4 regions of the Cohnella sp. GCM10027633 genome follow, and region 3 is predicted to be linked to each of the others. Evidence: riboswitches for the same ligand, from Rfam matches in the RefSeq annotation. Region 3 holds a riboswitch; each other region holds the start of a gene.

Region 1 (5,457 bases), on a different contig from region 3:
CGGCTGGAAGAAGATCTCGCTTGGATCGAATCGCTGTGCGCGAATCCGAAGGTCGTCGCGATCGGGGAGATCGGTCTCGATTATTACTGGGACACGTCGCCCAAGGAGCTCCAGCATACGGTGTTCCGCGAACAGATCCGGCTCGCCCGCAAGCTGAACAAGCCCATCGTCATTCACAACCGCGACGCCCACGAGGATATCGTTCGCATTCTGCGCGAGGAGAACGCTTCCGAGGTCGGCGGCATCATGCATTGCTTCTCCGGCAGCTGGGAAATGGCCAAGCTGTGCCTCGATATGAACTTCTATATTTCGTTCGGGGGACCGGTCACTTTCAAGAACGCGAGGGTGCCTAAAGAGGTGCTCGCGAACGTTCCGATGGACCGATTATTGGTCGAGACGGACGCTCCGTATTTAACGCCGCACCCTCATCGCGGGCAGCGGAACGAATCCGCTTACGTGCGTCTCGTCGCCGAGACGGCGGCTGAGATTAAAGGGCTTAATTTGGAAGAAATCGCCATTATTACGAGCGAGAACGCACGTCGCTGTTTGAGTCTACCGAGATAAAACGGTTACAATCGAAGAAAAAACGATCAGCGCGTAGAAAAAACTGTTTTTTGCCTCGCTAATTGCGGTTTTTACCGTACAATTCACGAAAATACGGCCAAATACGTCCTTTGCCCCTTCTTTACACACGAAGTAGGTAGAAGGTATCATCTAGAGCAGAAGTTTGAATATGGCATCCCTTTTCCAAGTAACGCTTAATCTCCGAATCGGAGAGCGGGGGACCCGACGCGGCGACGACGTGGCATCATTCGTCCAATGCGGTCCGAGCAATCTTGGGGTGAATTTCGCAAGGTCGATCAGGCGGCTTCCAGCTGAAGCTTCGCAGGATCGTGCCGAGCGGATAGGGCGACTCTCTTCGTCCGAACCCGACAGCTAACCTCGTAAGCGTAATAGAGAGAGGTCAACCTCGTGCTGCCCCATTCCCTTTATTCATGAAGCGGAAGCCACGAACAGGTCCTCTGTCAGTGGCTTTTTGTGTTGAACAAAAGGTTCATGAACGGTTGTACCGGGTACGAACGACCTTAGATTTGGAGCAAGGCGGCGCTGCGAAGAGTCCGGCCGCAAGGCATCTCGCACGTGTCGTTATCACAACGGATAGTCGCGTCAGACAACAGTCAATGCATCACAGTCGACGGCGGGGCTATGAAGGAGGAACGAGAAAATGGGGGAAGTTCCTGTTCTGGAAACCCATGATCCACGACCGACCGGCAAGCTTATCGCACTGCTGCGATGGAAACCGGAGCAATTGCGCATCGTCCTGCTCGGCGCAATTCTCGCATTCGCAATCCTCATCATGTTCGTGTCGTTGCTGCAACCGGCGGCGGCCAAAAACATTTCCATCGTAGACAACGGATTGACGACAGTCATCCAAACGCGGAACTCCGATATACAGGACGTTCTGCAAGAGCATCGAATTCGGGTCGGTCCATACGATCGTCTGTCCTTGACGACGGGGCGATTGGAAGAAGGCAGCACGATCGTCATCGATCGCGCGAAGAGCATTACGGTTACGGCGGACGGCAAAGAAGCGATCAAGCATACGGCGGCCGATACGGTCGGGGATGCTATAGAAGAGCTGAACGTCGCGCTGGGCACGGAAGACAAAGTTACGCCCGCACTGAATGCGCCACTGACAGACGGAGTGAACGTCGTCATTAAGCGCGTCCGCACGGAAGTCGTGGAGACGTCGCACGCGGTCGCCTTCGAGGTCGTCGAGCAGAAGAACGCGAACCTCGCGGAAGGCAAGAAGAAAGTCGTCAAGACGGGCCAACAAGGACAAGTCGTCGTTCGCACGGCGAAAGTGTACGAGGACGGCAAGCTCGTGACGGAGAAGGTAGTGGAGAAGACTGTCTCCAAGCCGGCCGTCCAGCAGGTCGTGGCCATCGGCACGAAGAAACCGGAGGTCAAGACGCTTGCGTATAACGGCAAGCCGTCGGCTTCCGAAGCGAAGACGGTGAAGCTGAACGGCAAGTCCGTGAAGGTCAAGCGCATGCTGAGCAACGTGACGCTGACGGCGTATTCCGCCGGCTTCGAGTCGACGGGCAAGCGCAAGGGCGACGAAGGTTACGGCGTGACGTCGTCCGGCGCGACCGTTCAGGAAGGACGTACGATCGCCGTGGACCCGAAGGTCATCCCGATCGGTTGGTGGGTGTACATCGAGGGCATCGGCTTCCGTCGCGCGGAAGATACGGGCGGCGCGGTCAAAGGCAAGAAGATCGATGTCTATTACGACAGCGATAAGCTTGCCGACCGGTTCGGCACGAAGAGAGGCTATACGGTCTACGTGATCGGTCCGGTGAAACCGTCGCTCAGTTAATCCGGGCGCGCGGACGTTCATCGCGGCACGCTCGCGGAACCAATCGGGAAGAGGCGTCATTGGCGCTTCTTCCCGATTTGTGTTATACGATACATAAGGGCGGCGGTGCGATGCCGCCGGGACGAGAACGGCAAAGGCGGAATGGCGAAGCATGTTTCAAGAGATCATTGTCGTAGAGGGCAAGGACGATACGACGGCGGTAAGACGGGCGATCGGCGCCGATACGATCGAGACGGGCGGTTCGGCGATCGGCGAAGACGTGCTAAGGCGCATCGAGCTGGCGTACGAGCGCAGGGGCGTCATCATCCTCACCGATCCGGACGCCCCGGGGGAACGCATACGCAAGATCGTCGCCGAGCGCGTTCCCGGGTGCAAGCACGCGTTCCTGACGAAGGACGAGGCGAGAAGCGCCCGAGGACTTGGCGTGGAGCACGCGACCGACGAGGCGATCCGCAGGGCGATCGAGCGCGTGCGCGGCCCTGAGAGCGCCTCTGGCGCCTCGGAGGAGATCGAGTGGAGCGACCTGCTGGATGCGGGGTTGATCGTTCACGCGTCTTCCGCGCGCCGTAGGGAGCGTATGGGCGAGCTGCTCGGCATCGGCTATGCCAACGGCAAACAATTTCACAAAAGATGTCTCATGTTCCGCATCACGCGCGAGGAATTCGCCGGCGCGTTGGAACAGCTGGAGCGGGAAGGGCTGTAGAACCCATTGAACAAACCGAACAATTCGAAGCCGCCGTACAAACCGTACAATAAGGCGGCGGGCAAAACGGCGAAGCCGAACGCGGGCGGCGGAACGCCGAAAGGCAGTTCCGGCGCAAGCGGGTCCGCCGTCCAGGCGAACGATATCGCGACTTCTTCGCGAACGAAGGAAATTATCCGCAAGCATCGTTTCACCTTCAAGAAGAGCCTCGGCCAGAACTTCCTCATCGATCTGTCCGTGCTCGACCGAATCATCGACGCCGCCGGTCTCGACAAGACGCGCGGCGCGCTGGAGGTCGGACCGGGCATCGGCTCGCTCACTGAGAGGCTGGCGCAAGCGGCCGGCAAGGTAACCGCTGTCGAGCTCGACCAGAGGCTGATTCCGATCCTCGGCGACGTGCTGTCGCCTTACCCGCACGTCAGCGTCGTGCACGGCGATATTCTGAAGACGGACCTGAAGAAGCTCTGGGAAGACCGGTTCGCCGATTGCGCCGGGGTCAGCGTCGTGGCGAACTTGCCTTACTACGTGACGACGCCGATCATCATGAAGCTGTTGGAGGAGCGTCTGCCCCTCGAGAACATCGTCGTCATGGTGCAGAAGGAAGTGGCCGAGCGAATGGCCGCGAAGCCCGGAGGCAAGGAATACGGGAGCCTGAGCATCGCGGTCCAATACTATTGCGAGCCTGAGCTCGTATGCATCGTGCCGGGCAAGGCGTTCATTCCGCCGCCGAACGTCGATTCGGCGGTCATCAAGCTGCGCCGCCGCGCGGAGCCCGCGGTGAACGTGAAGGACGAGGACAAGTTCTTCCGCGTCGTCCAGACCGCGTTCACGCAGCGGCGCAAGACGCTGTCCAACAACTTGTCGGCGCTCTCCGGCAAGGAACGCAAGGGCGAGCTGGGCGAGCTGCTGCTCGCTTGCGGCGTGCAGCCCGAGCGGCGCGCGGAGACGTTGTCGCTGGCGGAGTTCGCGAGCGTTACGGAGGCGCTGGACGCCCGCGGCATGCTCTAGGCATAACGGCAAGGAAACAGTCCGGTAGGGACGCGCACAGGAACTTCCCTGGCTCCATAGGATAGACGAAGAGGTGATAGCCCATGAAGCAGGGAGATCTGGTCGTCCGCAAATCCTATGGCGGGGATATGCTATTCCGGGTCGCGGCCTTCGCCGGACAGCAGGCCGTGCTTAGAGGGATGGATTATCGGCTGCTGGCGGACGCCCCGATGAACGATCTTCAGACGGTGCGGAATCCGGACGAGCTCGGCGGGACGCGCCAGGCGCGCATACACGCGGACGAATCGCTGCGCCGCATGAACGAGGCTCGCAACCGTCAGTCCGGGCTCTCGGGGTATCTTGCCCAGCTGGAGGACCGGCGCCAGGGTTATTTCGAGGTGCCCGGCAAGGTGCTGCACTTGGACGGCGACTTGAATTACTTGAATAAAAGCATGCAAGTGTACCGCCAACTGAGAGTGCCCGCGGAGGGCGTGCATTGCCACGAGTCGCAGATGCCCCAGGTGCTCATGCGGATGCTGCCGCAGTACCATCCCGATATCGTCGTCATTACCGGCCACGACGGCGTGCTGAAGCAGAAGCAGGACCTGCAGCAGCTCGGCAGCTACAAGAACTCGCTCAACTTCGTGCGGGCCGTCGGCGTCGCCAGAGATTACGAGCGCAGCCGCGATTCGCTGGTCGTCGTCGCGGGCGCGTGCCAGTCGCACTTCGAAGCGCTGCTCCAAGCCGGCGCCAACTTCGCGAGCTCGCCGGGCAGAATCATGATCCACGCGCTTGATCCGGTCTATATCGCCGTTCGTGCCGCGTTCACGCCGTTCCGGGATACGATTAATATCGCGGACGTTATCGCGCATACGATCAGCGGCCGGCAAGGCGTCGGGGGCATCGAGACGATGGGGCGATATCGGGTCGGCGTACCCAATTTGAAAGCCGCGAACCAAGAGACAAATGTGAACATTGTGTGACGAAAATTTAGCGCTTTTCAAAAAAACCCGCCAGCAGTAAGGAAAATGACCGTTGACAGCGATTCGGTAGCGTTGATATAATATTCAGCTCATTTGACACCTCCCCTGTTTTTAGATATAATTTACAGGGAAAGAGGTGGTAGTGGATCATGGCTAAAAACGCGCTTCTAGAGATCAAACGAAGCCTGGAACCTCACGTCGGTTCGAAGATCATGCTCCGCGCCAACGGTGGACGCCGTAAGACCATCGAACGCACGGGCGTGCTGGAAGAAATCTACCCATCGGTTTTCATCGTCAAGCTCGATCAGGAACAACATGCATTCAAGCGGGTTTCTTACAGCTATGCCGATATCCTGACCGAGTCCGTTGAAGTGATGCTGTGCAATGACGAAGGTCAAGTACGC
Region 2 (5,457 bases), on a different contig from region 3:
GTCTATCGATGCGTATGATTACCCTGCCGTTACGGACGCGATCGTTGCAGCCGCCGCATCGAACTCGTCTCCGCGGAAAGCGAAGAGCGACAGCAGGAACATGACCGCCACGATGACGAAAATGACCATGCAGATGTTCGCGGATACTTTCTGAGCGCGCGGACCTACCGTAATGCCCCAGCTGACCAGGAACGCCCAGATGCCGTTCGCGAAGTGGAACGTTGCCGCGATTACCGCGATAATGTAGATGGTAAAGACGACCGGATCGCTTACGATGTCGTGCATGTGCGAGCCCAGTTCATCGTACGTCGTGTTGCCGAACGTCACTTGAAGTCTCGTCGTATAGACGTGCCACGCGACGAAGATGAACGTGATGACCCCGGTAATGCGCTGCAGCGCGAACGCCCAGTTGCGCGAGTAGCTGAACCGGCCCATGTTCAAGTCGGATTGGAACGCCATATACAGTCCGTATACCCCGTGGAACAGAATCGGCAGCCAGATGATGAACAGCTCCAGGAAGAACAGCAATGGCATGCCATGCAGGAAATCGATGCTGTCTTTAAACCCCTGCGGTCCTTCTTCATATGCGGAGTAGTTCGTCAACGCGTGCTCGACCAAGAACAAGCCGAGCGGGATGACGCCGAGCAAGGAGTGTAGCTTGCGCGGTAAGTAAGAATTCCCTTTCATGTCCGTATACTTCTCCTTTCGTGACCCGTGCGTTTGTCGTCCGGAGACGGAATTATGGATGTTCACCCATTCGTCACCAGACGTCACCGCCTTTAAGGTTACTCTATTTTCGCTTATAATGGAACTGCTTATTTTTTATTATAACTTATAACGAATGCGCATATCGAACGACGATTCGACAACGAAGGAGCATCGGATAATGCTTGAGGACATGCGAATATTCGCGACGGTCGTGGAACAAACGAGCCTGAACAAAGCCGCGGAACGCCTTAACGTCTCCCAGCCCGCGCTATCCCGGCGGATCGCCAAGCTGGAGGCAGAGCTCGAGGTCACGCTGTTCCGCCGCATCGGCAAGCGGCTGGAGCTTACCCCCGCCGGACAGCTCACCTACGAATTCGCGCTGGAGCTGCGCCGGTTCCACGGCGGTTACCTGCAGAAGCTGAACGCCTTTAAGTCCGCCGAGTCGCCCGTAGCGACGATCGGGGCCAGCCTGACCACCCTCCAGACGACGCTGCCCGAGTTGATTACCGCGATGACGGAGAAACATCCTCAGCTCGAGATCAAGGCGATCACGGGCAAATCGCACGAGATCGTGACGCTCGTGAAGGAACGCAAAGTCGACTTCGGCCTCGTCGGATCCGCCGTCATCGATCCGGCCATTACAAGTTTACCCTTATTTGAAGATCATCTCATACTCGTGCTCCCAAGAACGCACTATATATTAGAGAGAACGCAGCTGGCGATGAACGACCTGAACGGATTGCCGATGATTCTGTTCGCGCCGGGCACTTGGTATCGCACGCATACGGACGAGCTGTTCCGCAAGTACAAGGTCCAACCGGACGTGCGGATGGAGATCGACTCGTTCGAAGCGATCATTCGCCTGCAGTCCGCTTGCCGGGCAGGGACGTTGCTGCCGAAGTCGTACTTGCGCGAGCAACTGCTGGAAGACAACGACTTGTATCTCGTCCGCATTCCCGAGCTGGAGGCGACGAAGCGAACGACCTCGATCATCCACGGCGATCCCGCCTGGATCGCGCCGGCCACGCGATACTTGATCGAGGAAATGACCGCTTATTTCAAGCGTTGAGCGAAATCGGCGAATGCAGTCCCGGCGCGGCTTCGACGCCGATTACCGGGATTTGCCGGTTCCAACCGCCCGCCTGCTGTGTTAACCTCTACAAGAATAAAAAACGGGCCTAAACCGCCAGGTGCGGGGGAAAAAGAAGTAAAGTACGCGAGGACGGAACGATCGCATGACCGCTTGGTTCCGTTCGGACTTACTCGGGGTGAATCGTATCGTATGGAATGGCAATCGTGCCGCTCGACGTCTCGTAGGGTTGATCTCCCAATCCGAACCCGACAGCTAACCTCGCCGGCCCTAGATCTTAGGAGGCAACGCATTGATGAAAGACGCAAGGAAGAAACTCGCCGCCCGCGCGGCGTCGCTCGTACTGGGCGGCGCCCTGCTCGTCCCCGCGTTGACCGCTCACGCGGCAACGTCGCACGTCGCATCAGACACGACGACGTTCTGGAAACTGTCCCAGTATTACGATATTCCGGTCCGGCAGTTGCTGGATGCCAACCCGAACATAGATCCGCAGAACGTATACGCCGGCTTGAGGCTCGCGATTCCGGGAGACGGAACGGTATCGGCGAAGTCCGCCGAAGAGCCGTCCGTAACGGCGCAATCGATCACGACGACGGCGGGCCGATCGCTCGCCTTCTCGAAAGTGCTCGACATCAAGGCGACCGCTTACTCCGCTTCCGCGGAAGAGAACGGCCCTTGGGGCCCCGTCGACTACTTCGGCGACGCGCTTAAGCTCGGAACGATCGCGGTCGATCCGTCCGTCATCCCGTTCGGCTCGAAGCTGTATATTACGGGCTACGACTTTAACGGCTTGCCCGTCGGCGGCATGGTCGGCACCGCGACGGACAAAGGCGGAGCGATCAAAGGCAATCGCATCGACATCTTCGTGCCCGGTTCCCGCTCGTTCGTGTCCGGCTTCGGCGTTCAGAACGTGAAGGTGTATATCCTGAAATAACGGTTACGGTTATTCCGAGGCTCCCGGAGGCAAATTCAACATTTGCTTCAGGGAGCCTTCGTTCGTCCGCTCGGCCGGAATGCCGAGCAGCTCGGTCAACGCGACCGGCTCGTAATGGTGCTCCCGCAGCCAATCGATGATGCGCGGAAGCGCCTTGACCGTCCCCGCCAAGCTTTGCCCTTCCCCGCCGCCCGCGTGCATCAGGATCACCGATCCCGGACGCACCGCCTTCGTCACGTTGCGGAATACCTCGTCGGCCGTCAATTGCCGCCAGTCCGCCGAATCGACGTCCCAGTTCACGACCGTGTACCCTTGCGCCTTCGCCCATTCGAGCTGCTCGGGCATGATTTCGCCGTAAGGCGGCCGCACGAGCTTCGGCCGGTAGCCGATGATGCCCGAGATGACCGTCTCCGCGCGGGTAATCTGCGACTTGACCTTATCGAGCGGAAGCTTGGAGAAGTCCGGATGGCTGTAAGAATGGTTGCCCACGTCATGCCCTTCCCGTTGAATGCGCCGCAGCAGATCGGGATGCTTCTGGCTGCGCGTGCCCATCGCGAAGAAGGTCGCCTTCACACGCTTCTTTTTCAAGACGTCGAGCACTTGCCCCGTGAATCTCGGATCCGGAACATCGTCGAACGTCAACGCCACCTTCCGGACTTCCCGGGACGCGGACAGCACGAACACCCCTTCGAATCGGCGCTCGAGCTCCGTCCACTGAATGCCCGGCGGGACGGCTTCCGCCCTGCGCGCAAGCCCCGCGAAACTTAAAAAGGCGACGGTGCCCGCCAGCACCATCACCGCGATTCTTCTACCCCTACCTGTCATTGCGCCACCCTCCCGGGACCGTTCGTCTCCCTATATCCTGAGCGAGTGGCAATGATTTCATACCCGTGCAATCGATCGTCTATCGGTTGATCGACTCCTGGAATTGTTCGATCTGCTGGTTCGTCCCGATGACGACCATGACGTCTTTCTCCGCGAGCACGTCCTTCGCGACCGGAGCGATAATGATGCCCTTCGGCTTATTGATCGCCACGATGCTGCAGCCGAACCGTCCTCTCGGATTGACGTCGTCGAGCGACTTGCCCGACAGGCATTGCGGCACGGCAAGCTCCGCGATCGTGTATTGCTTGGATAGTTCGATGTAATCGAGCAGGTTCGGCGACACGAGCTGGTGCGCCACGCGAACGCCCATGTCCCGCTCCGGATAGATGACGCGATCGACGCCCATCCGCTCCAGCACGCGTCCGTGCAAGTCGGACACCGCCTTGGCGACGACCTTCTTGACTCCGAGCTCCTTCAGCAGAATCGTCGCGAGGATGCTTGCCTGGATGTCGTCGCCGATCGCGACGACGCCGCAGTCGAAGTTGCGGGCCCCGATCGAACGGAGCACCTCTTCCTCCGTCGCGTCCGCCACGACGACGTGCGTCAGCACGTTCGACAGCTCTTGGACCGTCTCTTCGTCGCGGTCGACGCCGAGCACCTCGTAGCCTAATTGGATGAGCTCGCGGCCGATGCTCGAACCGAAGCGGCCTAAGCCGATAATGACGAATTGATTAAGTCTCATGTGCGTTGCTCCTACCCGATTATGATTTTACCTTCCGCATGACGGAACCTCGCTCGCTCCGGCTTCGGCGCCAACGCATAGGTCAACGTGAGCGGCCCGAGCCTGCCGACGAACATCAGCATAATAATGGTTAGCTTGCCCGGTAACGTCAAATCCCCCGTCAACCCCATCGACAGGCCGACCGTGCCGAACGCCGACGTCGCTTCGAACAGGATTTTCAGGAACGCCGCGTCCTCCGTCGTGCACAGGATCATCGTTCCGAGCATCACGATGCCGATACAGAACAACGTAACGGTAACGGCCTTATATACGCGCTCCTGCGCGAGCCGCAGACGGAACAGCACGACGTCCTCCTTGCCCCGGATCATCGCCAGCACCGCGCCGAACAGAACCGCGAACGTCGTCGTCTTGATGCCGCCTCCCGTCGAACCGGGAGACGCCCCGATGAACATCAATATAATAATGAAGAATTGCGTCGCCTGGCGGAAATCCGCGACGTCAACGGTCGTGACGCCGCCCGAGCGCGTGGTGACCGATTGGAACAGCGCGTCGAGCAGCTTCTCTCCGATGTGCTTGTCGCCGACGGAGTTCGGATTCGTATATTCGAATACGAAGATGATAAGCATTCCGAGAACGATCAGCGCGCCGCTAACGGTAAGGACGACTTTCGTATGAAGCGACAGCCTGCGCCGGGCGTTACGGTGCCTTAAGTCGAATAAGTCGGAAAGGACGATGAACCCGAAGCCGCCGAGAATGATGAGAGCCATCGACAAGAGGTTCATATAGAGATCGCCCGAGTAGCGGGAGAAGCTGCTGAAGTCGCCCGATAGGTCGAAGCCGGCGTTATTGAAAATCGAGATCGAGTGGAACACGCCATGATAGAGCGCCTGCCCGAAGCTCATGTCGAAGCTGAATCGGATTGTGAACAGCGCCGCGCCGACCGATTCGATCGCGAGCGCGAAGAAGACGACCTTGCGGACGAGCCGCACGAGACCTTCGATGCTGCCCTGATTGAGCGACTCTTGCAGAATCAGTCTTTCCTTCAAGGAGATGCGCCTTCTCAGAATGAGCGCGAACAACGTCGCCATCGTCATGAAGCCGATGCCGCCGACCTGCACGAGAAGGAGAATGACCCAGTGGCCGAACGTGGAGAACTGG
Region 3 (5,457 bases):
AATAGTGCCGATATCCGCACAATAGCGCCCCCTGTGTCCGCGCCGACTGTCCCACGCCAGCACGCCTCCATCCCGCGCCGACTGTCCCTAGTCCGCTCGCAACACAAAAACGGCGAAGCCCCGTAGGGCCCCGCCGTCGCGCGCAAGCGCGTCTTACTTGATCACTTCAGGCTCTGCAGCCTCGTAGCCGTTCAGTTCCACCGTAACCTTCGCCATGACCGGAGGCGTCTTCGGACGGTTCTGCGAGCCCGTCGGCACGCTGACGATCTCGTCCGCGACGTCTTGGCCTTCCGTCACTTTGCCGAACGCCGCGTAAGCGCCGTCCAGGTGCGGAGCGTCCGCGACCATGAGGAAGAACTGGGATCCCGCGGAGTTCGGGTTGCCCGAACGCGCCATCGAGAGAACGCCCTTCGTGTGCTTCAGGTCGTTCTTGAAGCCGTTCTGCGAGAACTCGCCCTTAATGCCGTAGTCGGGACCGCCCATGCCGGTGCCGTCCGGGTCGCCGCCCTGAATCATGAAGTCGGGGATGACGCGGTGGAAAATCGTCCCGTCGTAGAAGCCTTTCTGTACGAGCGAGATGAAGTTGTTGACGGTGTTCGGAGCGACTTTCGGATACAGCTCTACTTTGATGATTTTACCGCTGTCCATTTCGATCGTTACGATCGGGATGTTGCCGGATGTGTCTACGGTACTCGTGGCGTCCGCCTCCTCGGTATTGGTTGGTGCTGGTTCGGTTGATGCCGGTTGCGATGCCGTCGCCGTCGCGTCGTAGCCGTTCCCGCCGCCTTGAACGGCGTTCGGGTCGGCCGTCTCGCGTTTGCCGCAGCCTGCCGCGATGAGCAGGACGACGAGCGCGAGGATGGCGAAGCTTGTCCATTTTCTTGCCGCGATCAACTTCGGTTCCCCCTTGCATGCACGTTTACTTTCCGTATCATACCATGTCCTCGCGTGTCGATTCCAGTTTTCGCCTCGCCCTTATAGCACCTCGAAGTAAGACTGGCACTCGTCAAGCGCGAGGACGGGCTCGGGCAACGCCTCCCGGTCGCCGCGAATGCGCCGCGAGAGATCGCGGCACGCCTCGATCACCAGCTCCGCCTTGACGCTGCCCCAGCAAGCGCGCCTGGCGTCCGCGATGAGGCGGGCCTCCCCGATTGCCGGGCGGCGGAAGTCGAGCAGGAACGACGACCACCCGACGATATCGAAGCGATGCCCGCGTCCGGGAAGCTCGCAGCGCGCGTATCCGCAACGTCCGCCGGCGCACAGCCGGAGCACGCCGTACCTGTCCGTATCCCCTCGACCCTCGAATTGCAGAAATTCGATTCCGGTAATGCGATAACCGTCCGCGTCGTCCACCGTTCCATCCGCTCCTCTGCTTACGCCAACAGGCGTGCCTCGATCGATAGCTCTCAATATAACGCCGCGCGAGGTAAGTCGCCAAACGATAATCGTCTCCTATTGCGCGCTTTTTCGATGAAATTCAACCGATTTAACCGGGTTTGCGGCACCTATTGCGATCGGTTCACGCGAACGGGCGGGGTATGCTCTCTCTGGCTCGCGATTCCGAATTTAAGCGTTCCGCTGCCGGAATCGAGGAGCGATAGGCAAGCATGCTTTTTACGAGAAACGGAGAAAGAGAGAGCCGGAGAGAGATCTGTAGAGGTCACTGCGATTGTAAACGGTACAACTGCGCGGCTTGCCGGAATGCGGCGCTTAAACCCTACCTGTCATTCCTTTACAAACATCGGGGGCAAGCGTAATATTCGATTCAGTCAATTGAATATCGTTCCATTCGTAATCGCTGAGTTTCCGTGTCCGCACGGAAAACGGGGGAACCAACGATGGCGCCGTTCCGGTGTGAGAGCCGGGAGAAGCGCCGTCCGGGGTGAATCCGTCGGCAGCCGCGCCTAGGATGCGGCCTCCGACGGTAGGGCTACTCTCACGGCCCGAATCCGACAGCTAACCTCGTAAGCGCCGATGCGTCCGTTAAGACCGGATGCCTCAAATGGAGAGAGGATGATGAACTGTGACCGTGTCGGCCGCAGGGTAAGCATGCATGCTTATTTCTTAGCGGTCTTTGTTATGCCATGAATCGCTGAATTCCCGATGCGTCGGGAAGCGGGGGAACCAACGGAGCGTGCCCGGGAGAGACGGGCGCGCGTCCATGGGGTGAATCCCGGGGCCTTAGCCGGCTCTGGGTAGGGCAACTCTCAAGCCCGAATCCGGCAGCTAACCTCGCAAGCGTACCGAGAGAGGCAACGGATCGTGACGGGCGAGGTTTATTTGGCCATGCCGGGAAGCCACGAGAAGACTCTCTTCTCGCGGCTTCTTTTTTGTTGCCTTCTTCCAAGAGAAGAAGAGGAGATGAACGAGAATGGCCGGACGGGACGTCGTGTTGGTATCGGCCCCGAATATCGCGGGCGAGCGGTTCATGAAGCTGCTTCAGCAGAGGAAGATTCCGTTCGCGGCGATCGTGAACAATCCCGAGGAACACGAGCGCGTAAGTTCGCTCGGAGCGGAGCACATTATAGTGGTAAATACGACCAAGGAGCAATCCTGGATCATCCCCCCGATTGATATCGGGCGGGTGTACTTGTTCGAGACGAGCGTGACGCTGTGCTGCAGATACGTGCAAATATGCCGGAGTTGGACCGGCAGATCGATATACGTCATTACGGGAAGCCACAACCCCCGCAACGTCTACAAGACGATGGGCGTCGACTACGTGATTCATAGCCAAGCGCAGGACTACGCTTTTCTCATTACCGACGATTTGCTCGCGAGATAACGTAACGAAGAAGGAGGCATTCGCCCATGCTCGACGTGTATATGGTTCTTATGCTAGCCGGCCTATTCGGTCTATTCTACGGCTTCATGCATTGGTGCGGCCGGGTAATCGACGAAGGAGGAGGCAACCGATGATCGTCGTCTCGATCTTCACCGTGTTTATTTTCCTCTATTTAATCTACGCCTTAGTGAATCCGGAGAAATTCTAAGCAGGCTTGGCGAGCCGAAAATGCAGGAGGGACGTCAATGGGCATCATGCAGATCGTTATCGTCTTGGCGGTGTTGTTGCTGCTTGTGAAACCGCTTGGGACGTATGTATATCACGTGTTCTCCAACGAGCCGAACCGGACGGACAAGATCTTCGGATCTGCCGAGCGGTTCATCTATCGACTCATGGGACTGCACAACCGCAACGGCATGAATTGGAAAAAATACGCGCTAAGCTTCCTGTTAACGAACATCGTATTGGTGGCTATCGGGTACGCGATGCTGCGGCTGCAGAAGATCTTGCCGTTCAACCCGAACGACATCGGCAACATGGAAGAGACGCTGTCGTTCAACACGATCATCAGCTTCATTACGAACACCAACTTGCAGCATTACAGCGGGGAGAGCGGCTTGTCCTACTTCTCGCAGATGGCCGTCATCATGATGATGATGTTCACGTCGGCCGCTTCCGGCTTCTCGGTAGCCATCGCTTTCGTGCGCGGCATCACGAGCAAGGGAACGACGATCGGCAACTTCTTCGAGGATTTCGTCAAGGCGCACGTCCGGATCTTCCTTCCGGCGGCCGTGCTCGTCACGCTGCTGCTCGTCGCCTTGCAAGTGCCGCAGACGCTCGATCCGACGTTAACCGTCACGACGCTCGAAGGCGTTACGCAGCACATCGCGATCGGGCCGGTCGCCGCGCTCGAATCGATCAAGCATCTAGGCACGAACGGCGGCGGCTTCTTCGGCGTCAACTCGGCGCACCCGTTCGAGAATCCGAACGCGCTGACGAACGTCGTCGAGATTCTGTCGATGTGGCTGCTGCCGGCCTCTCTGCCTTACGTCTATGGGAGGTTCGCGAACAACCGCAAGCAAGGCTGGGTCGTCTTCAGCGCGATGATGACGCTGTTCATCCTGTTCCTATCGCTCATCTACTTCTCGGAGCTGCGCGGCAACCCGGCGATGAACGCGCTCGGCATCGATGCGTCGCAAGGCAGCATGGAGGGCAAGGAAGTCCGGTTCGGCATTCCGCAGTCATCGCTGTTCACGGCGGTTACGACGGCAGCGACGACGGGGACGGTCAACAACATGCACGATACGCTGACGCCGCTCGGCGGTCTCGGTGCGCTCGGGGAAATGATGCTGAACGTCGTGTTCGGAGGCAAAGGCGTCGGGCTGATCAATATGCTCATGTACGCGATATTGGGCGTGTTCCTGTGCGGGCTCATGGTCGGACGGACGCCGGAGTTCCTCGGCAGGAAGATCGAGCCTAGGGAGATCAAGCTGATCGCGATCGCCATTCTGATGCATCCGCTCATCATCCTGGGGCCGACGGCCATCGCGTTCCTGACCGATCTGGGGCATGGAGCGATTACGAATCCGGGATCTCACGGCATCTCGCAGGTGTTGTACGAATACACGTCTTCCGCCGCGAACAACGGCTCCGGCTTCGAGGGCTTGGCCGACAATACGCCGTTCTGGAACATCACGACGGGGATCGTCATGCTGCTCGGCCGTTACGTCTCGATGATCGCGATGCTGGCGGTCGCCGGGTCGCTCGTTCGCAAGCAATGGGTTCCGGAGACGATCGGCACGTTCCGGACGGATAACCGGTTGTTCTACGGCATTCTGATCGGCGTCGTTTTGATCATCGGCGCGTTAACGTTCTTGCCTGCCATCGTGCTTGGTCCGATCGCAGAGCATCTGAAGCTAGGGTAAAGGCGAGGTGAACCGTATATGAGCGCAGAGCGCAAAAACATGTTGTCTTCGGCGATCGTCGGTCGCGCGATGAAAGATAGCTTCATGAAACTAAATCCGATCGCGATGATGAAAAATCCGGTCATGTTCGTCGTCGAGGTGGGTACGCTGATCGTCCTGCTAATGACGCTGTTCCCCGCGTATTTCGACGCGAAGGACGATATCGGCTTTAATCTGACCGTTTTCTTCATTCTGCTCTTCACCGTCCTATTCGCCAACTTCGCGGAGGCGCTGGCCGAAGGCAGGGGCAAAGCGCAGGCGGATTCGTTGAAGCAGTCGAAGAAGGAGATTACCGCGAACAAGGTCGTGGGCGGCGGCGTCAAAGTCGTACCGTCTACCGAGTTGCGCAAAGGGGACATCGTCGTCGTCGCGGAAGGCGAGATGATTCCGGGCGACGGCGAAGTCGTCGAAGGACTCGCGTCCGTCGACGAATCCGCGATCACCGGCGAATCCGCGCCCGTCATTAAGGAAGCGGGAGGAGACTTCAGCTCCGTAACCGGCGGCACGCGAGTCGTCAGCGACCGGATCGTCGTCCGCATCTCCAGCGATCCGGGCGAATCGTTCATCGATCGCATGATTTCGCTCGTCGAAGGCGCGCAGCGGCAGAAGACGCCGAACGAGCTCGCGCTGAACACGCTGCTGACCAGCTTGACGATCATCTTCCTGATCGTCGTCGTGACGCTGGGACCGATCGCGGGTTACTTGGAT
Region 4 (5,457 bases), on a different contig from region 3:
TCGACTTCGGCGAATATTTGAAGTTCCTCGACGACATCAAGGAAAGCGCGGACGCCTTCAAGACCAAGCAGCAGGCGGCGTTCCAAGCCGAGCGCGAGAGCTGGAAGCGTCTCGGGCTCGCCGAGTACGTGTCCGAGCAAGAGGCGCCGAAGCCTACCGAAGAGAACGAGTTACCCGCGGGGGCGGTGCCCGTGCGGACGCCGATGCCGGGCAGCGTGTGGAAGGTGCTCGTTTCGCCGGGCCAAGCGGTCAAGAAAGGCGATACGCTCATCATCCAAGAGAGCATGAAGATGGAATTCGCGCAGCAGGCACCCGCGGACGGCATCGTCGGGTCGCTGTTCGTGACGCCGGGCGATCCGGTCCATTCGGGACAGCTTATCGCAAGCATAATGAAATAGAGGATGGAGGCGCATACCGATGGAGAAGACAATCGTTCCGGAGTCGCTGACGATAAGCGAACTCCGGGAGCTCTATCGAAGCGGCAAAGTAACGCCGGCGCAGGTCGTCATGGAGATCATCCGGCGGGCGAAGCGGGACGAAGGAATGAATATCTGGATTACGCCGCCGGAATGGCAGCGGATAGAACCGTACCTGCTTCGGTTGAACGGACTCGATCCGGAGCATGCGCCGCTCTGGGGCATTCCGTTCGCGATCAAGGACAATATCGATTGGTCGGCGGCGCCGACGACGGCAGCGTGCCCGGCGTACGCGTACGAGCCTTCCGAGGATGCGGCGGTCGTCGAGCGGCTCGTCGCCGCGGGGGCGATCCCGATCGGCAAGGCGAACCTCGACCAGTTCGCTACCGGGCTCGTCGGCGCGCGCAGTCCTTACGGCGAGACGCACAACTCGCTCAAGCCGGAGCTGATCAGCGGCGGCTCGAGCGGCGGCTCGGCGGTCGCGGTCGCCCGCGGCCAAGCGGCGTTCTCGCTCGGCACCGACACCGCCGGTTCCGGGCGCGTGCCGGCGCACCTGAACCGGCTCGTCGGCCTGAAGCCGAGCCTAGGCGCTTGGCCGGTCCACGGCGTCGTGCCGGCATGCGAGAGCCTGGACTGCGTGACCGTATTCGCTTGGAGCGCGGAAGAAGCGTACGAGGTTGACCGCATCGCCCGCGGGCCGCACGATGGCGATCCATGGTCGCGGCGGCTGCCGGCTCCGGCTGCCGCGCTCCCGACCCGCGTCTGCGTGCCGATCGCCGGAACGGTCGCGTTCTACGGCCCTTACGCCGAGGCATACGAGCGGGCATGGGACGCAACTCTCGCGTCGCTCGCCGGCTTGGGCATTCCCGTCGAGGAAGTCGATATCTCGCAATACGGCGAAGCGGCATCGGTATTGTACGAAGGCCCCTGGGTCGCGGAGCGTTGGGCGGGACTCGGCGCGTTCGTCGAGGCGCATCCGGGCGCCGTGCTGCCGGTGACCGAGCGTATTCTCCGTTCCGGCGCGGACGAGCGGCATACTGCGGCATCGTTGTTCCAAGCGATGCACAAGCTGCAGGAATATAAGCTCGAGGCGCGCAAGCGGCTGAAGGACGCGGTGCTCGTCCTGCCGACGGCGGGCGGCACGTGGACACGGGAGCAGGTGCGGCAAGATCCCGTCGCGACGAACCGCGACATGGGCCGATATACGAACCATTGCAATCTGCTCGACATGTGCGCGATCGCTCTGCCTGCCGTCGATGCGGCCGACGATCTGCCGTTCGGCATTACGCTGTTCGCGGCGGCGGAGCGCGAGGACCTCGTCCGCGGCGCCGCGCTCGCCATCCAGAACAATTAAAGGAGAGGTGCTTATGTCCCAGGAGACGACGTTAGTGGCCGTATGCGGCTTGCATATGCGAGGCTATCCGCTCGAGAAGCAATTGCTGGAGAGGGGGGGCTCGTTCGTCCGCGAGACGACGACCGCTCCGAAGTATCTCATGCTGAAGCTGCCGACGACGCCGGCGAAGCCGGGCTTGATCAAGCTGCCGCAGGGCGGCGGGGCGATCGCGCTTGAGGTGTGGGAGCTGCCGATGGCGGCGTTCGGCTCGTTCGTCGCCTTGATTCCCGGTCCGCTCGGCATCGGCAAGGTGGAGCTCGCAGACGGCACGGAGGTGCCCGGGTTCATCTGCGAAGGCTATGCCGCCGACCTGCCCGGCATCGAGGACATTACGGGCTTGGGCGGCTGGAAAAAGTTAACCGAGAATTAAGCCGCAACGCCCATAATCATACAGGCACCCGGAAACTCCGGGTGCCTTTTTAGCCCAAGTTGGCGCTTTTTAGATGCATAATAGACGATCGTCACCGCGTTCGCAGGTATTTTTATCAAGTAGATGCTTGCAAGTCGCTCATACGAAGCATGATCGCGCATGGCGCAAGTTCGAGATGCCCGGCAATGAGTAGCCGCAATGAATGCGCATTCATGCCGGATTCGCCGCCCATATACCCGATTTGGTCCGAAAATCGCGTTTTACAACCGCAAGCGACAGGACTATGATCATAACGTTCCATCAACCGAATAGAACGCGATACGCTGAGTTTCCGGGCAACCGGAGAGCGGGGGAACCAAGTGCAAGTTGCGACGGGCCGGAAGGCTTGCCGCGCGGGGTGAATCGAGGGAGGCCGACCGGCCGAGCTCGTAGGGCGACTCTATACGCCCGAATCCGACAGCTAACCTCGTAAGCGTCTTAGAGGAGAGCAATCTTCGGCCATTCAAAGGCCGCGGGGTACCCCTCCGCGGTCTTTTTTGTTGCGGTCTTTTACGGGTATCCTAACTTCATTCTGCAGACTTGGCGGTGCAAGGCATGTATTCCATCAAAAGATTGTTAATCGGGCGTCCTCTGAAATCGAACGAACTCGGAGAGCAGAAGCTGATCAAGACGAAGGCGCTGGCGATTCTGTCGTCGGACGCGTTGTCGTCGGTCGCCTACGGGCCGGAGCAAATTCTGATCGTCCTGTTCGCCATCGGAGCGGCGGCGATGTGGTACTCCGTGCCGATCGCGATCGGCGTGCTGATCCTGCTGCTGGCGCTGATTCTCTCCTACCGGCAAGTGATCTTCGCGTATCCTCACGGCGGCGGCGCGTACGTCGTCTCGAAGGAGAACCTCGGCATGTTCGCGGGGCTCGTCTCGGGCGGCTCTCTGCTCGTCGATTACGTGCTGACCGTGGCGGTCAGCGTCTCGGCGGGCACGGACGCGATCACGTCGGCCTTCCCGAGTCTGCACGGCTATTCGGTCGTCATCGCGGTTGTATTCGTCGTGTTCATTACGATCTTGAATTTGCGCGGGGTGACGGAGTCCGCTTCGATTCTCGCTTATCCTGTCTATTTGTTCGTACTGGCGCTGTTCATACTGATCGGCGCGGGCATCTATAAGATCACGACCGGCGACGTGTCGGCGGATCTGTATACGTCCGTCGGCACGCCGGTCGCGGGCGTCACCTTGTTCCTGCTCTTGAAGGCGTTCGCCTCGGGCAGCTCGGCGCTGACGGGGGTCGAGGCGATCTCGAACGCGATTCCGAACTTCAAGTCGCCGGAGCCGAACAACGCGGCGAAGACGCTGATCGCGATGGGCGCGCTGCTGGCGATTCTGTTCTCCGGCATCGTCGTGCTGGCCTACTACTACGGCGTATCGCCGAGAGCCGAAGTGACCGTCGTGTCGCAAATCGCGGAGTCGACGTTCGGCCGCCACTTCATGTACTTCTTCATTCAAGGCACGACGGCGCTCATCCTCATCCTCGCGGCGAACACCGGCTACTCCGCGTTCCCGCTGCTCGCGGTCAACCTGGCGAAGGATAAGTTCATTCCGCGCATGTTCACCGTCCGCGGCGACCGGCTCGGCTACTCGAACGGCATCATCAGCCTCGGCGTGCTGTCGATCGTGCTGATCGTCGCCTTCGAGGCTCACACGGAGCGGCTCATTCCCCTGTACGCAGTTGGCGTATTCATTCCGTTCACCCTCGCGCAGCTCGGCATGATGCGCAAGTGGCTCCGCGAGAAGCCGCCGGGCTGGGCGGCGAAGCTCGCGGTCAATACTGTCGGCGCGATCATCTGCTTCACCGTCACGATGATGTTCTTCGTCACGAAATTCGGGCAGGTGTGGCCGGCGCTCGTGTTCATGCCGCTTATCATCTTTATTTTCTACCGGATCAAGAAGCACTATGAGGCCGTTGGCGACCAACTGCGCCTGACGACTTGCGAACCGAACGTTCCGATCGAGGGCAACGTGATCATCCTGCCGGTATCGGGCATCACGCACGTCGTCGAGCATTCGGTGAACTACGCGCAGTCGCTCAAGCCCGACCAGATTATCGCCGTCTACATTCCGTTCGAGCGGGAGGACGAGGCGCTGTTCGAGGAGAAGTGGAGCAAGTGGCGGCCCGAGATCCGTCTCGTGACGCTGCATTCCCATTACCGGAGCATCATCCAGCCGCTGAGCAAGTTCATCGACACGGTGCAGCGCAAGGCGGGCGAATCGAACTATCAGGTGACGGTCGTCATTCCGCAGTTCATTCCGAAGAAAGGCTGGCACAACATTCTGCACAACCAGACCAGCTTCATGCTTCGCGCGTATTTGCTGTATCGCAAGGACGTTATCGTGACCACGGTTCCTTACCATCTGAAGAAGTAACGTGTTATCATACAACGCATAGGACGTAACGAAGGAAGGGATATCGGAGCATGAGCGAACTGTTGGATACGTTATTGAAGCAAGAAAAGGAACTGCAATTCGAATCGTTCGCGAATGACGAAGCGTTGGCGCTAGGCAGCTTGATCGTCGGGCTGGCGAAGGAGCTCGGCAAGGGCATCGCGGTCCACATCGAGAACGATGCGCATCCGCTGTACACGCACTACATGGCGGGGACGAACGAGGGCAACATCTATTGGATCAACGCGAAGAAGAACGTCGTGAACCGTTTCGGCCACAGCTCGCTCTATATCGGAGAGAAGTACAAGGCCGAGGGGACGACGTTCAAGGAAGCTTCGGGGTTGTCGTCGGAGGAGTACCAAGCCGAGGGCGGGTGCTTCCCGATTCTCGTGAAGGGTCGAGGAAAAGTCGGCACCGTGACCGTCACCGGGTTGACCGGCGAGGAGGACCACTGGTACGCGGTCGAGGGGATTAGACGGTTGTTGGCGCGATAAAATAGGGAGCTGTCCGTTGTCCGCGGTCGTCGCGGGGGCGGGCGGCTCTTGTTCATATGGCTGGTGGTTGCGGCTGTTTACGGCTGGAACCCCGGCGCGGCGGCATTATTTTCAGGCAAGGTGTAAAATGTACATCTAATTTCGGCGCTTGACGCCGAATGGCGTAGTTAGTTGCATTTTGTACACTTAGATTGGGCAAATCGGACGAACGTTAGCGAAATTCGTGAAACTAGCTGCATGAAATGCAACTAATGGTCTGGAGCGTGCATCGACAGGCGATTGTAGCTGTACATTATGCAACTACGAGATGTGGAAATCGCTTGCGCACGCTGGTCAGCATTCGGACTA

Evidence for each region. Region 3 has a riboswitch for cyclic di-AMP ahead of ACFQZG_RS19995 (hypothetical protein). Riboswitches for the same ligand answer to the same signal wherever they lie in the genome.
Region 1: linked by a shared signal. The riboswitch ahead of ACFQZG_RS25420 (resuscitation-promoting factor) and the one ahead of ACFQZG_RS19995 (hypothetical protein) in region 3 are both predicted to bind cyclic di-AMP.
Region 2: linked by a shared signal. The riboswitch ahead of ACFQZG_RS26915 (3D domain-containing protein) and the one ahead of ACFQZG_RS19995 (hypothetical protein) in region 3 are both predicted to bind cyclic di-AMP.
Region 4: linked by a shared signal. The riboswitch ahead of ACFQZG_RS17120 (APC family permease) and the one ahead of ACFQZG_RS19995 (hypothetical protein) in region 3 are both predicted to bind cyclic di-AMP.

What each region holds. Positions count from the first base shown of each region.
Region 1 covers NZ_JBHTGV010000018.1:72,776-78,232, reverse strand. The annotation lists gene ACFQZG_RS25425 (TatD family hydrolase) at 1-564, shown strand, start outside; cyclic di-AMP (ydaO/yuaA leader) riboswitch at 746-966, shown strand; gene ACFQZG_RS25420 (resuscitation-promoting factor) at 1,226-2,380, shown strand; gene rnmV (ribonuclease M5) at 2,532-3,083, shown strand; gene rsmA (16S rRNA (adenine(1518)-N(6)/adenine(1519)-N(6))-dimethyltransferase RsmA) at 3,228-4,091, shown strand; gene yabG (sporulation peptidase YabG) at 4,175-5,053, shown strand; gene veg (biofilm formation stimulator Veg) at 5,203-5,457, shown strand, end outside.
Region 2 covers NZ_JBHTGV010000022.1:32,739-38,195, forward strand. The annotation lists gene ACFQZG_RS26905 (succinate dehydrogenase cytochrome b558 subunit) at 19-687, opposite strand; gene ACFQZG_RS26910 (LysR family transcriptional regulator) at 887-1,777, shown strand; cyclic di-AMP (ydaO/yuaA leader) riboswitch at 1,874-2,084, shown strand; gene ACFQZG_RS26915 (3D domain-containing protein) at 2,094-2,732, shown strand; gene ACFQZG_RS26920 (polysaccharide deacetylase family protein) at 2,742-3,557, opposite strand; gene ACFQZG_RS26925 (potassium channel family protein) at 3,637-4,299, opposite strand; gene ACFQZG_RS26930 (TrkH family potassium uptake protein) at 4,311-5,457, opposite strand, start outside.
Region 3 covers NZ_JBHTGV010000010.1:58,282-63,738, reverse strand. The annotation lists gene ACFQZG_RS20005 (peptidylprolyl isomerase) at 154-894, opposite strand; gene ACFQZG_RS20000 (hypothetical protein) at 976-1,353, opposite strand; cyclic di-AMP (ydaO/yuaA leader) riboswitch at 1,787-1,986, shown strand; cyclic di-AMP (ydaO/yuaA leader) riboswitch at 2,081-2,257, shown strand; gene ACFQZG_RS19995 (hypothetical protein) at 2,372-2,785, shown strand; gene ACFQZG_RS19990 (potassium-transporting ATPase subunit F) at 2,916-2,993, shown strand; gene kdpA (potassium-transporting ATPase subunit KdpA) at 3,031-4,710, shown strand; gene kdpB (potassium-transporting ATPase subunit KdpB) at 4,729-5,457, shown strand, end outside.
Region 4 covers NZ_JBHTGV010000007.1:88,384-93,840, forward strand. The annotation lists gene uca (urea carboxylase) at 1-398, shown strand, start outside; gene ACFQZG_RS17110 (allophanate hydrolase) at 418-1,770, shown strand; gene ACFQZG_RS17115 (allophanate hydrolase-related protein) at 1,784-2,179, shown strand; cyclic di-AMP (ydaO/yuaA leader) riboswitch at 2,491-2,669, shown strand; gene ACFQZG_RS17120 (APC family permease) at 2,774-4,597, shown strand; gene ACFQZG_RS17125 (heme-degrading domain-containing protein) at 4,648-5,109, shown strand.